2 regions of the Parafrankia sp. BMG5.11 genome follow, and region 1 is predicted to be linked to the other one. Evidence: riboswitches for the same ligand, from Rfam matches in the RefSeq annotation. Region 1 holds a riboswitch; the other holds the start of a gene.

Region 1 (9,513 bases):
GATCCCGCGCAGCAGGCCCGGACGGCCGCCCGCGGACGCCGACTGCCGGCTCGGCAGCCGGTCGACGGCGTCGACGACCTCGCACAGCCGCGCAGGCACGGACCGGGGCGTCCGCACCTGCGCCATCGCGGCGTACCGCCCGAAGAATTCGGCCACCGTCGCCGTGCCCGGACCGGTCACGTGCAGCACCTGGCCGGTCACCGCCTCGCCCGGGGCGGCCGCGACGGCCATCACCGCGCTCACCACGTCGTCGACGTGGACGGGGCTCAGCATGCCGCGCCCGCCGTCGACGAGGACGAACCGGCCGGCCCGCATCAGCAGCACGGGCCACAGCGTCCAGCGGCCGGCGCGCGGGCCGTAGGCGTCGGCGATCCGCAGCACGGTGACGGGGGCCCCGTGGGCGGCGGCCGCGCTGACGGTCTGCTCGGCGGCGGCGATCGCGTCGGCGCGCGGCTCGCCGGTGAGGCCGACCGGCGCGGACTCGTCGGCCACGTGCGGTGCGTCGTCGCCGAGCGCGCTCACGCAGGACAGGTGGACCACGCGGCGGACACCAGCGCGCTGGGCCGCGTCGAGCACCGTCGCGGTCCCGCCGAGCAGCACCTTGCGCATCTGCGCGGTGGTGATGCCGCTGGGCGGGGTCGCCCGGCCGGCCCGCACCGGCGCCAGCTCCCCGACGCCGCCCATGCCCACGGCGGCGGCGTGCACGAGCAGGTCAGCGCCTTCGAGCGCCTTCTCCCAGCTCCCGGACGTCGTGACGTCGGCCAGGGTGACGCCCGGCGCGCGCCGCACGTCGAGCCCGATGACCTCGTCACCGCGCCGGCGGAGCTCATGCGCCACGGCGCCGCCGAGGAATCCGGCCGCGCCGGTGACCACCGACCGCACCACGCTCGCCCTCCCTCACCCGCTTCGCGGCCAGCCGGCCGGCGCCGACCCACGCACACCGGCGGCTGGTTACCCGACCCGGCCTGTTCCGGACCAGACGATACGTGATCTTTTGGTGTCCGCTCTGCCGGCGGAGTCGGCCGGCCTGAGCATGATGGCGAGCGATAGTACCGGGCCCGATGAGGGCGCCTGGTTCTGGGCCGGCGCGGGCCGCCGTCCGGGGCGCCGTCCGGGACCCTCCGGAGCGGTTTCGAGACGCCACCCGAAGGCCACAGAAAAGGGTCGACAAAAGAACACCAGCGGGAATGGGCCGCCCGATTGGTGCCGTTACGGCGAGCCGAAATCCTGGACCCAGTAGGTGCCGTAGTCACCTCCGGTGGCGAACCCGACACCGATCTGGCTGAGCGAACAGTTCAGGATGTTCGCCCGGTGGCCGGGGCTCGCCATCCAGTCCGCGACGACGTCGGCCGGGGTCCGCTGGCCGGCCGCGATGTTCTCCGCCGCGATCGAGAAGACGTAGCCCGCCGCCGCGATCCGGTCGAAGGGCGACCGCCCGTCCCGGCCGCTGTGGTCGAAGTAGTTCCGGGCCGCCATGTCCGCGCTGTGCTCCTGGGCCGAAGCCGCCAGGCGGGCGTCGACCGCGAGGGCCGGGCAGCCCGCGGCCGAGCGCTGGGCATTGGTCCGCGTGACGACCTCCTCGATCAGCGCGGCCGTCGCCGCCGACCCGGCACCGCCGCCCGCGCCGGTCGGGGTCCCGGCGAGCCGGGCGCCGGAGGCGACGGGGGCCGGTGCCGGCCCGGCCACCGCGCCCGCCGCGGTGCTCGCGGCCGCCGCCGGCTCGGCGCCCGACGGCGAACCGGCGCCTGTCGGGGAGCCGGACACTCCCGCGGAGGCCGACCCGGCAGGGCCGGGCGGCGTACCCCGGGGCGTGCCGTCGCCCGGATCGGCGGCGGCCGCCGCTGACCGCGGCGCGGCTCCGCCCGGAGCCGTCTGGTCCACCCCGGGCGGGAGGGGGTTCGCGACGGGCACCCGGCCGGTGCGGACCAGCGGGGCGTGCGTCGCGCGGAAGATCACCTCGGACAGGGTGTAGTCGCCGTTCGGCAGCTGCCGGGTGTCGATGCTTGCCTCGAACGGCTCGCCCATCGCCCACCGGGTCACGTTCACGGGGCCCGAGAGCAGGTAGAGGACCCAGGGCTCGCCCGGTGCCGAGCCCGGTTGCCCGTCGGCGGCCATGATCGCGAGCAGCGCGGGATCGGCCCGCAGCACCAGCACACCGCTCACCGGCCCCCGGTCGGCCGGCCACACCGGATCGGCGGGCGACCCGCCGTACCCGGCCAGGGCGCCCCGCCCGCTCCGCGACGCGCTGCCAGGCGGTGCGCCGACGGCATCCGTGCCCGCGGTGTGATCCGCGGTGCCCGCACCGGTCCCGCCCGCGACAACCCTGTTGAACCCGGAGAGGCCACGGCCCGCCGCGCTCGACGTCGAGGGGACCTCGCCCGAGGCCGCCACGAGCCCGAGCGTGACCAGCGTCAGCGCCACCAGCCCCGCGGCGGCGCGCAGCCCGCCCGCCCGCCCGGGCGTGGGACGTCTTCGGTGCCGCCGGCCACGGACCACGTCCTGGACCGGGCCCGCGGGGCCGGCCGGGTCCGCGGCGCGCGAACTCCGCGCACGCAGGGCCGGCCGCGCACGCGAGCCCGGTCGCGCATGCGAGCCCGGCCGTACACGCAAGCCCGGACCGGACGGCGCAGCCCGGTCACGTTCAGGACGCTCTGAGTGCATTCGGACCCTCTGTGTGATCGGCTTGCCGGCCGCTCGCTCACCCGAAGAGACTAGCGATCTGTAGCCGTAGGGGTCCGGCCGGGCCAGGACGAACCCACCGACCAGGCATATAAGGGGTCAGTCCGAGGTGGTCCCGTCGCCGGGATCTCCTGGGACCCGCTCAGTGCGGGCTGGTCCCACTGGTCCCGCTGGTCCCGCTGGAGCCGCCAGGCCCCGCGGCCGCGCTACCCGCCGGCGGAGCAGCTCACCGACCGCCCCCGCCAGGACGGACACGACGATGACCACCAGCGCGATCCACAGCGCCGCGTCCCGCAGGCCCGGGATCGAGGCGGCCTCGTAGCCCAGCAGGGTCAGGCCCGTCCCCCAGACGACGGCGCCGATGACCACGGCCACACCGAACCGGTGCCGCGGCATCGCCACCGCGCCCGCCAGCACCGGAGCGAACGTCCGCGCCCAGGGGACGAACCTGGCCGCGATCAGGGTCACCGCGCCGAACCGGCGGTAGAACTCCTCGGTTCGGCCGAGTGCCCGCGCGTGTCGGCGTTCCAGGTAGGGCCGGCCCAGGTGGCTGCCGGTGGCATAGCCCACCACGGCGCCGGCGCTGGCCACCACCGCGACACCGACCGCGACCACGACGATTGACACGTCCGCGGCCGGATCCGCGGCGACCAGACCGGCCGCGAACAGGATGGTGTCCCCTGGAAGCCAGAAGCCGACCAGGATCCCGCTCTCCGCAAATATCACCGCGAAGAGGATGACGTAGAGGGTCATCCCGGAGAGGCTCTCGATGTCCACTCGGCCAGTCTGCCGGGCGCGGCGGGCGGGGAGGAGACATCCAGCCGCCTTCCGGCGATGTCGCGTGGAACCACACCCGTCCGAGGCGCGCGACGGCATACCCTTCGGCCTACACCTGCCGTCGGCACGCGTCGGGCGCGACCGGACTCATGGGGATCCAGGGATCCGGTGGCGGGTTCGGCGGCGCGGCCGGCGCCAAGGCCCGCGGGCGGTGTGTGCCGCCAGCCGGCCGCGGCGCCCCTACACCTTTCGAGGAGTTCCACCGATGCCCATCGCCAGCCCAGACGTCTACGCCGAGATGCTCAGCCGGGCGAAGTCGAACGCCTACGCCTACCCCGCCATCAACGTGACCTCGTCGCAGACCCTCAATGCCGCGCTCCGGGGTTTCGCGGAAGCCGGCAGCGACGGAATCGTCCAGGTGTCGACCGGCGGCGCCGAGTTCCTCTCGGGAACGACCATCAAGAACATGGTGCTGGGCGCGGAAGCGCTCGCCGAATACGCGCACCACGTCGCCAAGGCATACCCGGTGAACATCGCGCTGCACACGGACCACTGCCCCGCCGACAAGCTGGACACCTACATCCGCCCGCTGATCGCCATCTCGAAGGAGCGTGTGGCGCAGGGCCGCGACCCGCTTTTCCAGTCCCACATGTGGGACGGTTCGGCGGTCGAGCTCGAGGAGAACCTCAAGATTGCCGACGAGCTGCTCGCCGACTGTCGCGCGGCGCGCATCGTGCTGGAAGTCGAAATCGGTGTCGTCGGTGGTGAGGAGGACGGCGTCGTAGGCGCCATCGACGAGAAGCTCTACACCACCCCCGGCGACATGTTCCGCACCGCCGAGGTTCTCGGCACCGGAGAAAAGGGCAGCTACATGCTGGCCGCGACGTTCGGCAACGTGCACGGCGTCTACAAGCCGGGGAACGTCAAGCTCCGACCCTCGATCCTGCGCGAGGGTCAGCAGCACGTGGCCGAGAAGCTCGGCCTGGCCGCCGACGCGAAGCCGTTCAACCTGGTCTTCCACGGCGGCAGTGGGTCGGACCTCTCCGAGATCCGCGAAACGCTCGACTACGGCGTCATCAAGATGAACGTGGACACCGACACCCAGTACGCGTTCACCCGGCCGATCGTCGACCACATGCTCCGCAACTACGACGGTGTCCTCAAGGTGGACGGTGAGGTCGGGGTCAAGAAGGCCTACGACCCGCGCACCTACGGCAAGGCCGCCGAAACCGCCATGGCCGCCCGGGTCGCCCAGGCCTGTGACGACCTGCGGTCCGCCGGCCGGTCGATCGGGGTCTGACCAGCCTCGTCCGGTTCACGGCCCGACGGTCACCTGATCCGTTCCTCTCCCTCCCGGGGACGCCTGTCCCCGGGAGTACATCTATGCCCCGCGGAGTCCATGTGTCCCGGGCTGTGGCCCTCGGCCGCACATGGCACTGTTCTCCCCATGGCTCCGCTCTCCCTATGTCTCGACGCCGTGTCTCCTCATTGCTCTTCGGTCGGCCGAGCGTCCGCGGCCGCGGAGGGCGGCACCGGAACCCCCTGAGCGCCGCACGCCCGGGGGACCACATTCCCCGGGAACAATGAGGTACCTGTCGGGACACGCACCGTTTACCCGGGACGGGGCCCCTCGCCCGGTGCCGCCCGACACCCGGTGCCGCCCGATGCCGCCCGGGACGCCCAGTGCCATCCGGGACGCTCAGTGCCATCCGGACACCCAATGACACCCGGGACGCATAGTGCCCAAATAGGCACACAAAGCTATCGTGGGCGCGCGGTGCCCAGCGGAGCACACGGCGCCAACTCGGAACAGAGTGTGCACCCGCTCCTATCCATGCGGAAGCGCACCCTCGATGTGGACGCGAGGCGTCACCCGCCCGGCGAGGCCTCATGAAGATCGTGCGGGCGGTCGGCGCGACATCGGCGCCCATACCAACCCAGGACACTCCGAAGCCCACAGCCCACCACAGGCCCCTCATGGGTTGCGGATCGGGTAAAGCCTGCCGAGACCACGCGCACGACCCATCGGAGTCCACACCGGACGCAGCGTTCGCGTGGGCTCCTATGTGTCTCAGCGGCCCCGATGCGTCCTACCCGACACATGCCGACACATGCGGCCGCGCGCCGAACGCTGCTGCCGCGGTGACCCGAGCGCACCCGTTCGTGCGCCCCGGTGATACCTCTTCCGGCCCGCCCCGAGACGCACGCCGTGGCCGAACCGCGAGCCGCCCCGCCCGTGGGCCCGCGGGACAGCTCGGATTCCCGCCCGAACGGGGCTACTTCGGGGCACGCAGAGAGGCACCAGACAGCCCACGCGATCGCCCGATCACGAGCGAGAGACACACACGGACCCACCTCAGCCAAGATCGATCCGAGGGACGAATGGGACGTACCGACCCGACCCCGAGGGACGCCACCACCCCGCAAGCAGTCACAGAAACACCCCAACAAGTTAACTCATAGTTACAGTTGCGTTTCTCACACATCACGGCATGCGGGCTGGTATCAGCACGACGATATGAATTTTCTAGCTGCTTGATGACGGCCTGGCCGGCCGCGGGTAGCCTTCTCGCATATTCGGCTTGATTGCCGACAGCACGCCCAATGGTAACGATCTTTCACCAGTGTGATCTGTCGGTACGAACCACCCTCCACGACGCGGTCGCCAAGTTAATGAGCGCGCATGCGCGCGCGATACCAGCACCGTGATCAAACCTCAAGCAGCCACCGGACGGTGTGCTCTTTTTCACCCGAGGCATTCAGTGCTTGTCATTCGACCTGACGGCGTGGTTATGGTCTTCGCCGTGCCCGGAGACAGGCCGGGCACCCGACGGGTGGCACGCCGAATCCCTGCCCCCATCCGTTGGAAACAGAAACCCGATGGCAGGAGCGGGGGAACCAATACCCGGTCGCCGATTCTGGGGACCTTGGGGTGAAGCCGCTAACGCCGACGGCACGAGGAGGAAGCTTGTCCTCCGTTGCCGAAGGCACAGGATTTCCGGAGTTCCTGACTTGGCGGCCGGGCTTTTTCCCTGCCCGAACCCGACAGCTCACCTCGCAGGCGTGGGGAAGGAAAACTCACGCATGTCCGACGCACGTACCAGTGGCCGACAACGCCGCAGCAGTACCCGCAGCCGGGCCCGCACTCTCGTCTCCGTCCCCGTCATCGCCGCGGCGGTCGGCGGAACACTCGCCCTGAGCCAGCCGGCCAACGCCGCCACGACCTGGGAAGGTCTACGGCAATGCGAGTCCGGCGGTAACTACACGACGAACACCGGTAACGGCTACTATGGCGCTTACCAGTTCTCGCCAGGCACCTGGCGCAGCCTCGGCTACTCGGGGCTGCCACACACGGCTCCGCCCGCCGTGCAGGACGCAGCGGCACTGCAACTCGCACTCCGTTCCGGGTTCGGCCAGTGGCCGGTCTGCGGGAGCGGAATGGGCTCCGAGCAGCTCCTGCCCGGCGCGTCGTCATCAGGCGCCGGGGTCCAGGCGTCCAGAGCGGCCGAGCGCACCTCGCTGGTCGCCCAGCCCGCAGCCGCGGGCGTCCCGAACCTGACGCGGACATACACCGCGTCGATGGTCAACCAGGTCAGCGACGAAGTCCGCTCCTGGCAGGCCAAGATGACCTCCCTCGGCTACCCCCTCACGGTCGACGGCAGCTACGGACCACGGTCCGCGGCCGCGGCGCGTGACTTCCAGGCCGCACGCGGCCTCGTGGTGGACGGCGTCCTGGGTCCGCAGACCTGGGCGGCCACCTTCGGCTGACGTCTGCCGACCGGCGCACTCGGTCACCAGCCGGGCCGTCTGACGGCCACCGCCGCACGCGGCGCCCGCTCCCCCGCTGGCCTGAACCGACCCACCGCACCCTCCTGACGGCCGCCCCCACGCCGCCGTCCGGTCGCGGTGGCCCCCACGCACCGGTCGAGCCCCCTTCGCAAGGCGTCCTTCCCCCGGACGAGGCATCCCACCCGCGCCCGTCGCGGTGAGCCATCCCTCCATGGACTCAGGCCCTCGAACCGGGCGCCGGCGAATCATCCGTGTTCCAACTCCGCCCAGCCGGTGTGTCTCCGGACATCCCGCCCGCGGCCGACCACGTGCTGTCGCAACCGCGATTCCCCCACCAGCACGAGCTCGGCACTCTGCGTCGCCCCGGTTCGTCCGCGGCGAAGACCCGCCGGCGCCAGGACCGTATGACCCGCCCGCACGGGGCAGACCCCGCCGTGCGGGCGGGGGCCGGTGCGCGGATCGCCCCAACGATCCGCGCGGCACGGGAGGCGGTACGGACTCAGGCGGCAAGCCGGCGTCGAAGTCCCGATGCCGGGGGCCGTGTTCTCATCCGTGATCCACCCGATGATCGGACGAACCCTCCGACAGCCAAGTCGCCGCGGCGCGTGATCCGCCGCCGACTCTGCTAGGTCGAGCCCGCCGCATGATCTCCTCCGGCCCAGGCCGCAGGAGGAGCCGTCCACGCCGGTGATCCCGGCGGGCGGGCGTGTCCCACACAGGCCGGGACACGCCCGCCGCGGACGGCCAGCCCGATCCCGTCGCCCGTGCAGGTCCTCCCTCCGCCGCGCCCCGTGCCCCCGGGCCCACAACCCCATCAACCTACATATAGTCATGTTAGATATACAAAACGTAATTATCTAGGAAAAAACTACAAACGAACGACAAAAATACTTTCGAGGAGCCGTCCAGACGCGACGGCACGCGGCCCGACCCACCCCGGCGGACGGCCGTCCGCGGCCTGGCGGTAACGTCATCCGGATCAGTGCGTCTCGTCACAATCGGCTACGTCACTCGTCAATCAGCCCATTCGGGTAGCTCCGATGTGGTCCTTTCGCATCCCCCACTAGCCGCCCGAATTTGCGCCGTCTAGCTAGATCTCGCTACAGTTCCGCCCACTCGCCTCCCCGGGCGAGGTCATGCGGACGGACGCCGAGTCCTGCCCCCGTCCCCATGGCCGGAACGAGCACGGACAACATCGGGCAGGAGCGGGGGACCCACCATCCGGACGCCCCCCCGGCGTCCTAGGGGTTAAGCCGGCGAAACGTGCGGCCGGGAGCACACCGATCCGCGAGGACGGGCTCCGGGCCAGCGGCGCCGACCGGGCAACTTCCAGCCCGAACCCGACAGCTCACCCCGTAGGCGACGGGAAGGACTCTGATGCGATCGCATGATCGTGTTCCCGCCCGTTCCAATGGCCGTGGCGGAAGGCACCGAGCGACCCAGGGACCGTCCACCGCGACTCGGGTCCTGCGCACCACCGGCGCCGTGACGGCGCTGGTCGGCACCGGGCTCGCGGTGACCGCCGCTCCCGCGGGAGCGGCGACTGCCGACGACTTCGCGAAGCTCCGCAAGTGCGAGTCGGGCGGCAACTACGCCATCAACACCGGCAACGGCTTCTACGGTGCCTACCAGTTCGACCAGCGCACCTGGACGGGCCTGGGCTACCCCGGCCGACCCGACCAGGCTCCTCCCGCGATGCAGGACGAGGCCGCGTACAAGCTGTACAACAGCCGCGGCTGGTCACCATGGCCCGGCTGCACCAGCAAGCTCGGCCTCACGAGGAACGGCCCGGCGCCGGCGTCGTCCGGTGCCGGCGGCGACGTGATCGCCCAGGCCCTGACGCCGGCCGAGCCGCCTATGACGCTCGAGCGCGCTCGGGCTGAGGTCGGCGGCCAGTTCGGCGGCGAGGCGCTGAACGTCGGTATGGGCGACGACGTGCGCGCGGACGCCTTCATATGGCAGGCAGAGATGCGCGACCGCCGGTTCGTCCTGACCGTCGACGGCAAGTTCGGCCCGGAATCGCAGGGCATCGCCGCGCTCTACTCGTACCTCACCCGAGTGAGTGACGGTCAGCCCGGCGTGGTCGGCCAGAACCTGTGGAACGCCACCGTCAGCGGCTGACACCACCAGCGCCGCCAGGCACCCCGGCACCGCCGGCTTCACCTGACACCACCGTCGACGGCCGACGTCGGCGGCGCCAGCGGACGTTGCCGACAGCTGACAGCGTCGACAGCTGTCGCACGCCCTGAGACGGCCGGCAGCGCCCTC
Region 2 (9,513 bases), on a different contig from region 1:
CCGTGAACTGACGGCGTCCACCCGGGTGGTCGGGGAGGTCAGCGGCGGCCTGCTCGCCGCGCTGGCCGCGGACCGCGCCGCGCTGCCCGAGGTGTACGACCGCTTCATCCGGCTCAACGCCGAGGAGCCGTACCGGCTCAAGTGCAGCTACATCCTGGCGCGGCTGGCCGGCACCCGCGCCCGGCTGGCCGCCGGCGCACCGCACGTCCCGGGCAAGGACTACCTGCGGCCCACCGACCTGGTGGACGAGCTGGAGCTCATGCGGGTCTCTCTCGCCGCGAGCCACGGCGAGCTCGTCGCGAACGGGCCGCTGCGGCGCGCGATCCGGACGGCGAGCGCCGTCGGCCTCTCCCTGGCCACCCTCGACATCCGCGAGCACGCCGACGCCCACCACGCCGCCCTCGGCGCGATCTACGACCAGCTTGCCGAGCTGGACGTCCCCTACCGCGACCTGGACCGGCCGGCCCGGCTCGCACTGCTGTCGGCCGAGCTGGCGGGGCGCCGGCCGCTGCTCGGTGCCGTCCCGCCGCGGCTGCCCGAGCGGGTGGCGCGCACCCTCGAACTGCTCACCACGGTGCGCCACGCGCTGGACCAGTACGGCGACGGCGTCATCGAGAGCTACATCGTCTCGATGACCCGCGACGCCGACGACATCCTGGCCGTCGCCGTGCTCGCCCGCGAGGCCGGCCTGGTCGGCCTCGGCCGGCCACCGGGGACGTCCAGCGGCACGGAACGTCACGGGCCCGCGGTGCCGGCGGTCGCGTGGGCGCGGATCGGGTTCGTGCCGCTGTTCGAGACCGTCGCCGAGCTGCGCGCCGCGGGGACGCTGCTCGACCGGCTGCTCGCCGACCCGTCCTACCGGGCGCTGGTCGCGGCACGCGGTGACGTCCAGGAGGTCATGCTCGGCTACTCGGACTCGTCCAAGGACGCCGGCATCACCGCGTCCCAGTGGGAGATCCACAAGGCGCAGCGTGAGCTGCGGGACACCGCCCGCGCCCACGGGGTCGTGCTGCGGCTCTTCCACGGCCGCGGCGGATCGGTCGGCCGCGGCGGCGGCCCCTCCGGCGAGGCGATCCTCGCCCAGCCGTTCGGCACCCTGGACGGGCCGATCAAGGTCACCGAACAGGGCGAGGTGATCTCGGACAAGTACACCCTGCCGCAGCTGGCCCGGCAGAACCTGGAGATCACCCTGTCGGCGGTGGTGGAGGCGTCCGTCCTGCACCGCACCTCCCGGTTCACCGAACAGGCGCTCGCCGGCTGGAACGGGACCATGACGGCGGTCGCGGACGCGGCGAAGGACGCCTACCGCTCCCTCGTCGCCGACCCGGCCCTGGTTCCGTTCTTCCTGGCGGCGACGCCGGTGGAGGAGCTCGGCAACCTCAACATCGGCTCCCGCCCCTCGCGGCGGCCCGGCGGCTCCGGAGGGCTGGCGGACCTGCGGGCCATCCCCTGGGTGTTCGGCTGGACGCAGGCCCGGATCATCCTGCCCGGCTGGTTCGGGGTCGGCTCCGGGCTGGCGGCGGCGCGCGAGGCCGGCGCGGGCGGGGAGCTGGCCGAGATGTACCGCTCGTGGCATTTCTTCCGGACGTTCCTCGGCAACGTCCAGATGACCCTGGCGAAGTCGGACCTCGCGATCGCCCAGCGCTACGTCTCGGCGCTGGTCGACCCGGCCACGGCCGCGCTGTTCGACGTCATCCGGGACGAGCACGCGCGGACGGTGCGGGAGGTGCTGGCCGTCACCGGGCAGGCCGGCCTGCTCGAGACCGCGCCGGTGCTGCGCCACACGCTGCTGGTCCGGGACGCCTACCTGGCCCCGCTGCACGCGTTGCAGGTCTCCCTGCTGGCCCGCACCAGGGCGGCCGGTGACACCGCCGACCCTCAGCTTCGCCGCGGCCTGCTGCTGACCATCAACGGAATAGCCGCCGGCCTCCGCAACACGGGCTGATCGTCAGAGCGCGGGCGCAGGGCCGGGCGGGTGGTGGGTCAGGGGCTGGGCTCCGGTTCGGCGGTCACCGGGTGGGCGGCCTGCTGGTTCCCAGCCTGTGGGGTCGCGGCCGGTGGGGTGGCAACCTGCTGGGTCCCTTCCTGCGGGGTGGCGGCCTGCCCGGGAGCGGGGGTGGTCAGGAGACGGGACCGGGTCTGGTCCGCGGTGCGCCGGGCCCAGGTGCCCGTCGTCGCGAACCCCAGGGCGAGGACGGCGGCGCAGGCCGCGACCACCGCCCACCAGGCGGCCGTGCTGGTGGGGTCGATCCCGACTCCCGGGCCGTCGCCGACGGCCCCGACCGTCGCGGTCGCTGCCGCGACGGAGCCGATCACGGCCACGCCCAGCGACTGGCCGACCTGGCGGCTCGTCGAGGCGACCGCCGCCGCGACCCCGGCCTGCGCGAGCGGCATCCCGGAGACCGCAGTGTTGGTGATCGGCGCGTTCACCAGGCCGAAGCCCGTCCCGAAGAGGACGTAGGCGACCATCAGGGTGGTGACGGAGGTCTGTGGGGACAGGCCCGTCATCGCCGCGCTGCCGGCGGTCAGGGTGACACCCGCGGCGAGCAGCGACGGACGCGGGCCGAAGCGGCCCACCGCCCGGCCGGACAGGGGCGCGACCACCAGGGTGGCCAGCGCCATCGGCAGGGTCAGCAGGCCGGCGTGCAGCGCCGAGTAGCCACGGACGTCCTGCAGATAGATCGTGTTGAGAAAGAGGAAGCCGGCGAGGGCGCCGAACGCGCACACCGCGATCGCCGTCGCGCCGGAGAAGGGCGCGCTGCGGAAGAAGCGGACGTCCAGCAACGGCTCGGTGCGCCGCGACTCGTAGCCGACCAGCAGCGCCGCCGCGGCGACCGCCGCCGCGAACAGGACGAGCGTTTCGGTGGACGTCCAGCCGGCCGCGGGCGCCTCGATGATCGAGTAGGTGAGGGTCGAGAGGACGGCGATCACAAGGAGCTGTCCGACGGGGTCCAGGCGGCGTGGGCTCGGCGCGCGGGACTCGGGGACGAAGCGGTGCGTGAGCACCAGCGCGGCGAGCCCGATCGGGATGTTGATCCAGAAGATCGCCCGCCAGCTCACCGTCTCGACGAGGATGCCGCCGAGCACCGGGCCGAGTGCCATGCTGATCCCGATCACCGCGCCCCAGAGACCGATGGCGCGGGCCCGTTCCCGCGGGTCGGTGAACGTGTTGGTGATGATGGACATCGCAACCGGGTTCAGCATCGAGCCGCCGACGGCCTGCACCATTCGGAAGGCCACCAGCCAGCCGAGCCCGGGCGCGAGGCTGCACAGCAGCGAGCCTGCGGTGAACAGGGCCAGTCCGGTCTGGAAGATCCGGCGGCGGCCGAGCCGGTCGCCGGTGGAACCACCGAGCATGAGCAGGCTGGCCAGGACGAGGGTGTAGCTGTCGATCGTCCATTGCAGGCCCGCGGGCGACGCACCCAGATCCCGGCGCAGTGCGGGCAGGGCCACGTTCACGATGGTGCCGTCCAGCCCCACGATCAGCAGACTCATGCAGCAGATCGCGAGAACGGCGAACCTGCGGCGGCTGGTCGGCTCGGCCATCGACAACCCACCTCTCCGGCCGCCGCCAACTCGGCCGCAGGTGCGCGGGCGGACGACTGTTCAGCGTACGGCAGGTCTCTTTTCCTCGCGCTCGCGCTCGTGCTTCCTCGCGCTCGTGCGACGCGGCCGGTGGTACCGAAACGCCGGTGGCCCGGGTGTCGACACTGACACCCGGGCCACCGATCGCGTTCCACGGACCATCTGTCACGCTCAGCCAGGGCTCAGCCAGGCTGGTCCGTCACCTGTCTGCTCCATTCGACGGCCGCGTCAGATTCATTCGACGGGCCGCGTCAGAGCCTGGGGGCTGGGGGCTGGGTCAGAGCTTGGGGCCCCAGCAGCTCTTCGAGGCGTACCACGGGCTGGTTCCCTGCTGCGCGTACAGGATGTGCGCGCGCTTCCACTGCTCGGCGGCGCTTGCGTTCTGCGGGAGACCCTGACCACCGACGCCGCGCCAGGTGCTCGGCAGGAACTGGAACAGGCCGCCCGCGCCGATCTCGTTGACCACGCGGGGGTTACCGCCGGACTCGCAGGGCACAACCGCGCTCAGGAAGCGGTGTGCGTCCGGCCGACCCGCGGCGCTGGCGGGCTGTGACATCGCGATTCCGCCGCCGATCGTGGCGGCGAGGAGCGGTGCGACAAGCAGCGCACGGCCGCGGCGGATGGAACGACTGGTCTTACGAGCACGCGAAGCCATAACGGACAAAGTGATGCCCCTCCCCACGCCTGCGAAGTTAGCTGTCGGGTTCGGGCTGGGATTTACCCGGTCGCGCTACGCGACTTCACCCCGAGGACGTCTGTGATCGACGCCCGAAGGTTGGTTCCCCCGCTCCCGCCCTGAGGTTTGTTGTTCACCGGGCGGGGCAGGATTCGGCGTGTCGCCCGGTGCGCGCTTTCCTGAACGAAAGCACGGCGCAGACGTTACACACAACGGACCAACAATTGCCAAGGCTCTGTGGCGAGCACCACATGGCCCATCGAAACCTTGAAGATTCTCCGTAGACGGCGTATCACGCGCGCAGGCGCGTTCCTCTTTAACGGACCGTCCCATCACCGTGACCGCCCCGCCACGATGGCCGAGAGCGGTGACACGGAGAGTGGGTGACGTGCTCACCTCGGCGCAGGAATTCGACCCGTGAACCGGGAAGAAGTTGCGCGAGCATCAAGTTGGAAATGGTCCCGGCGTTCGTCCGGGCACCACCCAGACCTGTTGACAGGCCCCTGATGCGGACGAGTCGTAATTTCGTCCGTTCCGGGTCAGATTTCCGGAGTCGGCAGCGCAACCTCCGGAGCCGGCAGAGGCACGACCCCGTGGTGCGCGGTCAGGCCCCCGTCGGCGACCAGCGTCGTTCCGGTGATGTAGGACGACTCGGCGGAGGCCAGGAACCAGACGGCCGAGGCCAGCTCGCCCGGCTGCCCCCAGCGCCCCATCGGAATGCGGCGGCTCACCGCCGCGGTGGACGCCGGGTCGGTGCGGTGGCGCGCGGTCAGCGCCGTCTCGGTCAGGCCGGGGGCGACGGCGTTGATCCGGATGTTCTGGGCGGCGTGGTCGAGCGCCGCGGCCCGCACCATGTTGATCACAGCCGCCTTGGACGCGTTGTACGCCCAGTTCCCCGGTTCGCTCTGCAACCCGCCGCTGGAGGCGGTCACGACGATTGAGCCGCCACCGCCCGCCCGGAGCGCGGGGACCACCGAACGGATCCCGATCGCGACGCCCCGCACGTTGACGGCGAGGATCCGGTCCAGCCGGTCGATCGCGCCCGGGGCCTCCCACGGCAGCGTCGTGCCGATCCCGGCGTTGAGCACCGCGACGTCCAGCCGCCCGAAGCTCGCGAGCGCCAGCTCCGCCATGGCGGCCCCGGTCTCCTCGACCGAGACGTCCCCGACCATCGGGACGATCCGCGGCTCCGGCCCGCCCGCCGGCCGGGAGTCCGCCCCCGTCACGGCACCGGCATCCGCCGCGGTCCGGGGATCCGCCGGGGCCACGGCGGGCCGCGGGGCGCGCGACTGTGCTCGGGTCAGCGCCGCCAGGCCGACCTCGTCGACGTCCACGGCGACCACGCCGAACCCCCGCGCGGCGAACAGCTCCGCGCACGCCCGCCCGATCCCGGATGCCGCTCCCGTGATGACGACCGCCGAGGTGACCACACGTCCTCCACGAGCTCCGAGAGACCTCACCAGCACGGCAAGTCCCGCCCGCCGGACGGATCCCGGCCGACCGCGCCGAGATCAGCCTGGCGGGTCGCGGTGAACGGAGCCGATCCAGCTCATGACGAAGAGGGATCGGGGCGGGGCAGGACGAGCCGGAACGTGGCGCCGCCGCCCGGTGTCGGCCGGTGCTCGGCCCGTCCGCCGTGCGCGGCGGCGACGGCCTCGACAATGGACAGGCCCAGCCCCGTCCCGCCGGCGTCGCGGGAGCGGCCGGAGTCGGCGCGGTAGAACCGCTCGAAGACGTGGTCGACGGCGTCAGCGGGGACTCCGGGTCCATGGTCGATCACCGAGATGACGACCTCCCGGTCGTCATCCACCGCACCGGCCACCGCACCGGCCGCCGCACCGCCGTCGGAGTCGCCGTCCGCGTCCGTGTCGGCGTCGCGGACGGTGAGGGAGACCGTCGCCTCGGGCGGGGTGTGGACGAGCGCGTTGCGGACGAGGTTCCCGACGGCCTGGCGCAGGCGTCCCCCGTCCCCCGTCACCTCGAGGATCGGCGGGGCGTCGACCTCGATCGTCCGTCCCGGGCTGACGGCGCGGGCGTCGGCGGCGATGTCACGGAGCATGGCCGCCAGGTCGACGGGTTCACGCTCGAGGTCGGGCTGGTGGTCGAGGCGGGCGAGCAGCAGCAGGTCGTCGACCAGCTCGCTCATCCGGGCCGACTCCTCCTCGATGCGCCGCATGACCATCGCCAGGTCCTCGGGTCGGCTTGCCGCTCCCCTGCGGAACATCTCGGCGTAGCCGCGGATCGACGTCAGCGGGGTGCGCAGTTCGTGGCTGGCGTCCCCGACGAAGCGTCGCAGGCGCCGCTCGGAGGCCTCGCGGGCGCGGAAAGACGCCTCGATCTCGGTGAGCATCGTGTTGAAGGCCAGCCCGAGACGCCCCACCTCGGTACCGCGGTCCGTGTCGGTGACCCGTTGAGTCAGGTCGCCGTCCGCGATCATGCCCGCGGTGTGTTCGATACGGGTCAGCGGGCGCAGCCCGAGGCGGATGATGACGTAGGCCAGCGCGGCGAGCACCACCAGCATCGCCGCGCTCACGATGATCTCGATCCTGGTGACGTTGTCGAGAGTGGTCTCCATCTCGGCGAAGGGCACCGCGACGACCAGCACGTCTCCGTTGCCGAAGCGCTCGGCGAGCAACCTGAACCTGTCCCCGCCGCCTTCGGCGGGGACCGTCCACAGGGAGGCGGTCGCCAGGTCGGGCCGCACCGGGGCGGCGGCGAGCATGCTCTGGGTGACGGCCGGGCGCCGGGTCGGTGCCGCGGGGCCGTTCGGGCCGGGGCTGGTCTCGGCCACTCGCCGGCCGGCGCTGTCGTACAGCGCCCCGTAGGTGCCGACGAGGAACGCGGTGCCGAACCGTGGCGCCCGGTCGTCGGCGTCGTGGTGGTACGGCATGTGGTCCGTGTCGCCGCCGAGCAAGGTCTGTTCCATCACCGGGTGGGCGTCGCGCACCTGCCGGTCCAGCCGGCCGAGCAGGTACGACTCGACGGCGTTCTGGGTGCCGAACGCGCCGAGCATCAGGCCGAGCGCCAGCAGGCCGACCAGGGCCAACAGCAACCGTGCCCGCAAAGAGACCATCCGCGAGGACACGAGATGCCGCCGCAGGACGCGCCGGTGCAGGACGCGGTGCAGGACGCGCCGGGGCGGGGCCGGATGTCTCACCGCGGCAGGCGCAGCACGTAGCCAACCCCGCGCACCGTGTGGATCAGCGCCGGCGGAGCGTCGTCGATCTTGCGGCGCAGATAGCTGACGTAGGTCTCCAGGACCCGGGCGTCACCGCCGAAGTCGTGCCCCCAGACGTGGTCGAGGAGTTGGGCCCGGGTCAGCACCTTGCGGGCGTTGACCAGCAGGTAGTGCAGCAGCCGGTACTCGGTGACGGTCAGCTCGACGAGGCGCCCGGCCCGGCGCACCTCGCGGGTCCCCGGGTCCAGCTCGAGATCGGCGAAGCGCAGCGGCTCCGGCGCGCCGTCGACCATTCCGGCCCGGCGCAGGATCGCCCGGACCCGGGCGACCAGTTCACTGACCACGAACGGCTTCGTGACGTAGTCGTCGCCGCCGAGCATCAGCCCGTGCACCTTGTCCTCGGTGGTGTCGCGGGCGGTCAGGAACAGCGTCGGCACGTCCCGCCCGGCGTTGCGCAGCCGCTGGCAGACGGCGAAGCCGTCGATGTCGGGCAGCATGACGTCCAGCACGAGCAGGTCGGGCGGCTCCCGCGAGACCTGCGTGAGCGCCGCCTGCCCCGAATGCGCGGCGCTCACGTCGAAGCCCTCGTAGCGCAGCGCCATGGCGACGAGATCGGTGATCGCCTCCTCGTCGTCAACGACGAGGACCCGGACGGGACGCTCCATCCGCTCAGTGTCACCTCCCGTCAGTGTCACCTCCCGTCGGGACGTCCGGCGGCCGGCCTCGGGGCGGTCGCTCGCGCGCCCGGCCTCGGGGCGGTCGCTCGGACGGCCGGCCGCGGGGCTGTCTCGGCAGCCGGCCCCGCGGCGGTCGTGGTGACCTGGCCCGGGAAGCCCGCGGAGTGCGTGAGCCGCCCGGTGGTGTCGACCGTCAGCCACTCCCATCCCCGGCGGGCGAGGTGGGTGAGCAGGGCCGGCGCCTCCGGCCCGGCGGCGAGGGCGGCGGTGGCGAACCCGTCCGCGAGCGTGGCGTCGGCACTCACGAGGTCGGCGCCCACGAGGGTGACCGAGGCGAGGCCCGTCGCCGGGGCGCCGGTACGCGGGTCGACGACGTGCGCGCCCCGCTCGGCGACCCCCGAGGTCGCGACGGCCAGCTCGGTGCCCTCCACCACGGCGACCAGCCTGGCCCGGTCGAACGGATCGGCGATCCCGATCCGCCATGGACGTCCCGGCGCCCACCCCGAGGTGCCCCGCACCCGCAGGTCACCGGCGGCGCTGACGCAGTGGCTCGGGGCACCCGCGGCGGTCAGGGCCGTCGACGCGGCGTCGGCCGCCCAGCCCTTGACCAGCCCGGTCGGGTCCAGCGTGCCGTCCCCGCGCCAGGCGGGGTCGAACCATCCCCCGGTCTGCTCCCGGCATTCGGCGGCCGCCCGGTACACCTCGCGGACGTGATCCGGACAGTCTCCGAGCTCGATCTCGCCGCGGCGCAGCCGCGACACCCAGGACGTCGCCCGGAACGTGCTGAAATCCTCGTCGACCCGATGCAGCACACGGACCGCGGCACCGATCGCCGCGTCCAGGCCGACCGCGTCGAGCGGCGAGCGGACGTCGATGCTGACAACCGTGCCCATCACCGGTTCGGGGTGGCTGCGCCCCGGTCGCGACGGGCGCCCCGGTCGCGACGGGCGCGACGGGCGCGACGGGCGCGCGTCCTGGCCGGCGCCGGCCCTAGACACCGGCGGCGTCCAGGGCCGACTGGACGGACTGGGCGTACCCCTGGCTGGTGTAGGACGCGCCGGAGACGACGTCGATCTGGGCGCTCTGGACGTCGAGCACCTCCTGGCGCAGCAGGGGCACGGCCTGGTCGTTGATCTCCCGGTCGCGCCGCTCCCGGTCCGGCAGCTGCACCGCCACCACATCGGTGATCCTGCTGCCGGTGAGGACGACCTGGACCTGCACGAGGCCGTACCGGGTGTGGACGGCGTCGCCGGTCACCGTCCGCGTGGTGGTCCCGCTCGTCGAACCCGTGCCAGTACCCGAACCCGTTCCCGTGCTGGTGCTGGTGCTGGTCGTCGCCGGTGTCACGGCGAGGGTGGAGGGATGCGCGCCGATGCCCGTCGCCGACTTCGCCCCGA

What was found. Region 1 has a riboswitch for cyclic di-AMP ahead of E0504_RS04140 (transglycosylase family protein). Riboswitches for the same ligand answer to the same signal wherever they lie in the genome.
Region 2: linked by a shared signal. The riboswitch ahead of E0504_RS13330 (transglycosylase family protein) and the one ahead of E0504_RS04140 (transglycosylase family protein) in region 1 are both predicted to bind cyclic di-AMP.

What each region holds. Positions count from the first base shown of each region.
Region 1 is NZ_SJXI01000003.1:159,757-169,269, forward strand. Features, by position in the region: gene E0504_RS04120 (NAD(P)-dependent oxidoreductase) at 1-885, opposite strand, end outside; gene E0504_RS04125 (CAP domain-containing protein) at 1,210-2,496, opposite strand; gene E0504_RS04130 (DedA family protein) at 2,779-3,456, opposite strand; gene fbaA (class II fructose-bisphosphate aldolase) at 3,722-4,756, shown strand; cyclic di-AMP (ydaO/yuaA leader) riboswitch at 6,287-6,534, shown strand; gene E0504_RS04140 (transglycosylase family protein) at 6,541-7,224, shown strand; gene E0504_RS04145 (transglycosylase family protein) at 8,623-9,366, shown strand.
Region 2 is NZ_SJXI01000017.1:19,900-29,412, reverse strand. Features, by position in the region: gene ppc (phosphoenolpyruvate carboxylase) at 1-1,945, shown strand, start outside; gene E0504_RS13335 (MFS transporter) at 1,984-3,546, opposite strand; gene E0504_RS13330 (transglycosylase family protein) at 3,863-4,240, opposite strand; cyclic di-AMP (ydaO/yuaA leader) riboswitch at 4,253-4,429, opposite strand; gene E0504_RS13325 (SDR family NAD(P)-dependent oxidoreductase) at 4,801-5,691, opposite strand; gene E0504_RS13320 (cell wall metabolism sensor histidine kinase WalK) at 5,811-7,334, opposite strand; gene E0504_RS13315 (response regulator transcription factor) at 7,415-8,104, opposite strand; gene E0504_RS13310 (FAD:protein FMN transferase) at 8,131-9,009, opposite strand; gene E0504_RS13305 (FMN-binding protein) at 9,107-9,513, opposite strand, start outside.